Regions from separate parts of the Paenibacillus sp. FSL K6-3182 genome, predicted to be linked through region 2. Evidence: predicted binding sites of a transcription regulator. Region 2 holds the regulator's gene; the other holds the start of a gene.
What was found. Region 2 encodes NrdR, which represses ribonucleotide reductase genes. Its sites were predicted from a motif close to AACACNATATATNGTGTT; they were not measured.

Region 1 (3,665 bases), 2.2 Mb from region 2:
AGAGTAAGCGGTATATTTTTGACAAAACGTTTCGTGAAATGAATGCCGCCGTCCCCGCGCCGATTCCGAATCATGACGCCAGAGAGTGCTTCCTGCAGCTGATCTTCATTTTTCGGAAGCCGCTTGTCGACAACAAAGTTTGCTGCAAATTCACTTTGACCTCCCAGCTGACCAGGCTTGAGCAGTGTAATGAGATTGAACAGCTCGTCCATATCGTTTTGGATTGGGGTAGCCGTAAGGAGCAAGCAATATTTTTTGCGTAAAAGATTAGCAAACTGATAGTTCGTCGTTTTCTTGTTTTTCAGCTTATGTGCTTCATCGATGATGATGATGTCATAATCTGTTCCAAGCACAATCTCGCGATGCGGATCACGCTTTGCGGTATCGATAGAAGCGACAACTACATCATATCCCCATGTATGCTCCTTCTTCTGAGCTACGGCTGAGATGCCGAATTTCTGATTAAGCTCACGCACCCATTGAAGCACAAGGGAAGCGGGGACAAGAATGAGAATACGCTTAGCTAAACCGCGCACAATATATTCTTTGAGCACGAGTCCTGCTTCGATCGTTTTGCCAAGCCCAACCTCATCGGCCAAAATCGCACGGCCGCCCATCTCATGCACCACTTTGCGCGCTGTGCTGATTTGATGTGCCATTGGCTCGAAGGCTGGAAGAGATCGCAAGCATAACAATTCTTCGAAGCTTTCAATTCGTTTCGCTTGCTCGGCTTCCATAGCGAGCTGATATAACGTCCAATCATCCCATGGGCCGCCTTTTGTTAAACGGTTTTGCAGTTCTTCAAACCAAGAGCGGTCATGCTGCAGCTCAACTAAAGGATGAAGCTTGCGAGAAGTAAAGGCGGCAGTGCCTGCTTCACCTGAGGCAGCCTGCGGCGTCGTCTGAAATGTCATCTAGTACAGCTCCTTCCGCAGTAAAAGGGATAAGTTGTTATTAGTATTGCCTTTTCATCTAATATTAATAAGATGCTGCTTAAAAAAGAGGATGGACTAGCAATATAACGAGAGTGGGCATGTAAGCGGACAGGTTTGCTAAATTTCGCCACAAACGAGCATGTGAATCAATATGTAGTATAGTATAATGGTTTTATGACACAATATATTGTGCTAAAAGCATATCTGATCTTACCTATGCCTTCAGCACGTTAGTATGAGGGAGGAAGCAGCTGCGATGGAGATGTCTGGTGGAAATCGGCTTGAGGGCCTTAGTGAAAAAATCTTTTTGGATCGATATGCGTGGAAAAATGCAGATACGAGTAAAACGGCGATCGGCGATATCGTGCTTGTTCTAACGAAGGATGATCCGAAATTCCCTGTTAAGGAAGTCGGAGAAGTTATCGGCCGTGATGGCAGCAAGGTGACCGTAAAGCTTAGAAACGGCGAGCATGTGGAGTCTACAACAGAGAAACTTACGCTGACGATTGAGAAAACGCCTGAGGAAGTGTGGGATCGTCTTGCAGATGCAATGGCATCCGTTGAAGATGGATCAGAGAAACAAAAGGAATGGCGGGACAAATTCAGATACTTATTAGATGATTGGAAGCTGGTTCCAGGCGGGAGAATTGCAGCGGGGGCTGGAGCCAGTGAAGAGCTGACGCTATTTAATTGTTATGTCATTCCCTCACCGAAGGATAGCCGGGGCGGCATCATGACAACGCTCACGGAGATGACTGAAATTATGGCGCGCGGCGGCGGTGTTGGGATGAATTTATCTTCACTGCGACCTCGAAGAGCGATAGTTGCAGGTGTTAACGGTTCATCGAGCGGTGCTGTGTCATGGGGCGGGTTGTTTAGCTATGCAACGGGACTCATTGAGCAGGGCGGCAGCCGCCGCGGTGCCTTGATGCTTATGATCAATGATTGGCACCCGGACGTATTAGAGTTTATAACGGTCAAACAAACGATGGGTCAAGTGACAAATGCCAATCTGTCGGTATGTATCAGCAACGCTTTTATGCGGGCTGTAAAGGAAGATTTGGAATGGGAGCTCGTATTTCCAGATACCAAAGATATAGAGTATAACGAGCTCTGGACCGGCGATCTGGATGCATGGCGCAAGCTTGGCAAAAAGGTTATCCCCTACAAAACGGTGCGCGCTCGTGAAATATGGCAAGCGATTATTGAATCCGCATGGAAGTCAGCCGAGCCAGGCGTTGTCTTTATGGAGTATTATAATCAAATGTCGAACAGCTGGTATTTCAATCCCATTATTAGTACGAACCCTTGCGGTGAACAAGGCTTGCCAGGCTGGGGCGTCTGTAACTTGTCAGCTGTAAACCTGTCGAAGTTTTATGATGAAGAGAAGCATGACGTTGCTTGGGATGAACTTGCTAAAGTTACGCGCTGGTCTGTAAGATTCCTTGATAATGTCATCGACAAAACACCCTATCATTTTGAAGAAAATGAGCGCAATCAGAAGCTTGAGCGGCGTATCGGGCTCGGTACGATGGGACTAGCTGAGCTTATGATTAAGCTGCGTATCCGATATGGCAGCGCAGAGTCATTGGTTTTTCTAGATAAGCTGTATGGATTTATGGCTAGGGAGTCTTATTTGGCGTCTTCGGAAATCGCTGCTGAGAAAGGTTCGTTCCAAGCGTTTGAAGCGGATAAATATGTTCAGAGCGGATTTATGAAGCAATTGATAGCTGAATTTCCGGAGATTGGCGACAATGTGACCCTGAACGGCATGCGAAATGTGACGGTCATTACACAAGCGCCGACTGGCAGCACGGGAACAATGGTCGGAACGTCTACGGGAATCGAGCCTTATTTTGCATTCGAATACTATCGTCAAAGTCGTCTTGGTTTTGATAAACAAGATGTTCCGATTGCAGCGTCTTGGAAGGCGTCTCATCCGGAGGAGGAGCTTCCAGATTATTTTGTAACCTCGATGAGTTTGTCGGCTGAGGATCATATTCGGGTACAGGCGGCTATTCAGCGCTGGGTGGACAGCTCTATTTCCAAAACAGCGAATTGCCCGGCAGATTTCACAGTGGAAGAAACAGGAAGATTGTATGAGCTTGCTTTTGAGCTCGGCTGCAAAGGTGTGACGATTTACCGAGATGGCAGTCGTGATGTTCAAGTTCTCTCTACGTCATCAGAAGAAGAGAAAACAGAAGCACCATTTGATGCGGATTTGGTGGAAGCCGTTATCCCAGCAGCCGTACAACCTGAGCAGGAGCTGGATAAGCAGTATAAACGCAGACCGCAGGTGCTGCGGGGTGCGACCTATAAGGTGAACACACCATTTGGCATGGCTTATATTACGATAAATGATCTCAATGGCACACCTGCAGAAATTTTCTTGAACGTAGGCAAGGCAGGTTCGGATGTGTTTGCGATGGCTGAGGCATTAGGGCGTGTGTGTTCGTTATTTCTGCGTTATGGCGATCATGGAAACAAGGTGAAGCTGCTCGTCAAGCATTTGAAAGGGATTGGCGGATCGGGGGCGATCGGATTCGGAGTCAACCGAGTGGAGTCCATTGCGGATGCCGTTGCAAAATCGCTTGAGATTCATATGGAGAATGGGACGGAGCAGGAGACGGCAGCGAAAATAGTACAAAGAGAAGAAGCAGCAGCGTCTGTGGATTATCCGGCGATCTCCAAATCTGCTGTAGACACTTCTTCCGTTGATTTGTGCCCCTC
Region 2 (3,665 bases):
AGCTGGCGCAAAAACACATGCCGGTGAGATCGCGAGCGCTGCGCTTGTCGTTATGGTAGAGCTGAAGCGTCTAGGGCTCGTTATTCAGATTTTGCGCACGCCACAGTCGGCTGACGTCGATAAATCAGGCACCATCTCTGCATCGGAGGCCGTCATGCTTGGCTTTGCATTATCACTTGATGCATTTGGAGCAGGACTTGGGGCTGCGTTGATCGGATTGCCTTCCTTACTTACGGCTTTAACCATAGCGGCGGCGAGTGCGCTTTTTCTTGTAGGCGGCATCCGTTTTGGCTTTCGTTTCTCCGCTTGGAAAGGCATGCAGACATTAGCTATGCTGCCAGGCATATTATTAATCATAATCGGAATCATGAAGCTGTTATAATTTGAGGTGAAAAGGATGATAATCGGATTAACCGGCGGTATTGCCAGCGGCAAAAGCACAATCGCAAACATGCTCGTCGAACGCGGTGCGCTGCTGGTCGATGCCGATCAAGTCGCAAGGGAGGTTGTACTTCCCGGGGAACCAGCATTAGAGGCAATCGCCTCTACGTTTGGACAAGCTGTCCTTGAAACGGACGGTTCTCTTAACCGCAAAGCTCTCGGCGAAATTGTGTTTCGCGATAAACAATCACTAGCAAAGCTTGAATCCATAACCCATCCAGCTATACGGGCGCGGATGCAGCAAACCATACATACTTACGCAGAGCAGTATCCAGAACGATTAGTAGTAGCTGACGTGCCGCTGCTATACGAGACGAAGCAGGAGAATCTGTACGAAGGTATTTTGGTCGTATATGTACCCGCTGAGCTTCAGAAAAAACGCTTAATGGAACGAAACCAATTGCCTGAAGAAGAAGCAAGCCGGCGCATCGCATTGCAAATGGATATTGAGCAAAAGAGACTGAAAGCGGATTGGGTCATCGATAACAGCGGATCGCTGGAGGAGACGAAGCGTCAGCTGGATGAATTTTGGAAAAGTAAGTGTTTGTCATGAGGGTATTCCAAAAGAAAAGGGTGCTGCTCGTCCTGCTGCTTGGTTTATTGACGATTTTATTTCTCAAATCAGATTGGCTTGCGGAGTGGATGTATCCGGTTCATTACAAAGAAGACATTCGTGCAAGTGCTTCTAACTATGGCGTTGAGTCGCATTTAGTGGCCGCGATTATTCGCAGTGAAAGCAATTTTCAGACAGGCAAGGAATCGAAGAAGGGTGCACTGGGCTTAATGCAAATTATGCCTGATACGGCTGCATGGGTCGTTCAAAAAGCAGGATTTCAAGCCGTAACGGATGATATGCTTATGAATCGTGCAGACGTTAGCATTGAGGTTGGCGCGTGGTATTTAAGATCTCTTAGTCAACAATTTGATCAAAATAAGATAGCTGCAATTGCTGCATACAACGCAGGTCCAGGAAATGTTCGCAAGTGGCTTGACTCGGGGACTTGGGATGGAACGATCGAATCGGTTAAAGAAATTCCGTTTGGAGAAACTAGACACTATGTGCAGCGAGTCATTTACTATTATAATAAGTATAAGGACCTATATCCGAGTCTTTAATGGATGATCCTTAACGATAACGAAAATAAATGAAGCCTTGGAGGCTCGTCTCTTCATGGACAAGCCCTGCCAAAGCTTCGGTTATTCATACAACTTTTAATGAATCATTATTTGTATTGACCAGCAAGGGATTGCTCGGCAATTTGCACTAGGCGACGGGTAATGTATCCCCCGATGGAGCCTGCGTCTTTTGTAGCCATGTTGCCGTAGTATCCGTCTTGCGGAATTGCGATGCCTAGCTCTTGAGCAACTTCATATTTCATTTGGTCAAGGGCAGCTGTCGCTTGTGGCACTACCAATTGGTTACTGCTGCGGGATGCGCTCATGTATGTTCACCTCCTTGCGGTTGGTAAAAGTATTATGTGCAAAAATCTGAACTTCATTACAGGAATTACATGGAAATTAAAATTTTTTTTCGAAGAGTCCATTTTTGAGGCTCAAGCGACTAAGAAAGGAGGCAATACGCATCATGAAATGCCCATACTGCGACTATGCCGGAACGAAAGTATTAGATTCCAGACCGGCCAACGAAAACAAATCCATTCGTCGCCGCCGTGAATGCGAAAAGTGCAGCCGCCGCTTCACGACATTCGAAATGATTGAAGAGACGCCTCTGATCGTCATCAAAAAAGATGGCAGCCGTGAAGAGTTCAGCCGTGACAAAATATTGCGGGGTCTTATCCGCGCCTGCGAGAAGCGTCCGGTACCAGTGGAGCGCCTAGAGGTAATCGTATCCGAGGTTGAGAAGGAGCTGCGCACAACGGCACATGCCGAGGTTGATAGCAGCGATATTGGTGGAATCGTTATGAACGAGCTTTATCCTGTTGATGAGGTAGCTTATGTCAGGTTCGCATCTGTTTATCGCCAATTCAAGGACATCGATATGTTCATGAAGGAGCTCAATAACTTGCTGTCCAAACACCCGCTCAATGGTATGATAGATAAAGATTGACAGTTTTGACGACCCTGTGCTAAGATCTATCTTGTCGTCATTTGGGGCCTTAGCTCAGCTGGGAGTCCACTTATGGTTGGTTACACTACCATAAAGAACTGCATAAGAATGATCACGGGGAATTAGCTCAGTCTGGGAGAGCGCTTCGCTGGCAGCGAAGAGGTCAGGGGTTCGAGCCCCCTATTCTCCACCAACACTTTAAACTTAAACGGCAGAGATGCCGTTTTTTTTTTTTTTGTATTGATTTGATTTTGTTGCAACACACCAGACATGTGGAATGATTGATGGTACGAAAATGAAAGAATGAAAAGTGACAGATTCAGTAATGTTATTGCCTCGACACATGTGAAGAATTCAGCATAGTGGAGGCGATGAGAGTTCAAATCCCCTCGTCTCCACCAATACCATCAGAGAAGACACCGTGTTAGGTGTCTTTTTTGCGTTGTGTAGAGACGAGACACGGGATCGCTTTTGTCAGGGGTTCAGTCCGTGCCTTATTTAATGAATCTGCTTGACAACATCATAGAATAATATGTTATTCTTTAAAAGAAAGATTTATAGACAGGCAGTCGGTCGGTTTGTTGAGGAGATGTAAAGATGAGAGTTGTAAAAGAAGCTCAGGAACGCAGGAACGAAATCATTGACGCAGCTGATGAGCTTTTCGGCCAGAAGGGCTTTGACGGCACAAGTACAAACGATATTCTCGAAAAGGTCGGCATTGCGCGAGGAACATTATATCATCACTTTAAGTCGAAGGTGGATATTATGGACGCGCTGATTGAGCGGTATAGTGTCCGTCTTTTAGGCACGGCGCAGGAAATTGCAACAGACAATAGCATACCTGTAGTCGAGCGCATTATTCGCGTTGTTATGGCACTGAACTTAAGCGGCGGAAGCAGCAAGGAAATTATGGAGCATATTCACAAGCCGCAGAACGCGCTTATGCATCAGAAAATAGAAAAGGTCATTATCAATGGCGTTACGCCGATACTGACGGGAATCATCCACGAGGGCATCCAGCAGGGACTGTTCCACACGCCATACCCGTATGAATGCATGGAAATGGTCGTGATTTATGCGAATACCGTTTTTGATGATGATATGGTTCAAATGACGAACGAGGAGCGTGCTTCACGCATACAAGCCTTTGTTTTTA

Region 1: the regulator NrdR is predicted to act here: its motif matches at 1,112-1,129, upstream of MHH56_RS12795 (adenosylcobalamin-dependent ribonucleoside-diphosphate reductase).

The regions. Positions count from the first base shown of each region.
Region 1 covers NZ_CP150265.1:2,992,410-2,996,074, forward strand. The annotation lists gene MHH56_RS12790 (SNF2-related protein) at 1-914, opposite strand, end outside; gene MHH56_RS12795 (adenosylcobalamin-dependent ribonucleoside-diphosphate reductase) at 1,171-3,665, shown strand, end outside.
Region 2 covers NZ_CP150265.1:5,180,817-5,184,481, reverse strand. The annotation lists gene MHH56_RS22950 (MntP/YtaF family protein) at 1-382, shown strand, start outside; gene coaE (dephospho-CoA kinase) at 398-994, shown strand; gene MHH56_RS22940 (lytic transglycosylase domain-containing protein) at 991-1,557, shown strand; gene MHH56_RS22935 (alpha/beta-type small acid-soluble spore protein) at 1,665-1,883, opposite strand; gene nrdR (transcriptional regulator NrdR) at 2,027-2,509, shown strand; tRNA gene MHH56_RS22925 (tRNA-Ala) at 2,626-2,702, shown strand; gene MHH56_RS22920 (TetR/AcrR family transcriptional regulator) at 3,107-3,665, shown strand, end outside.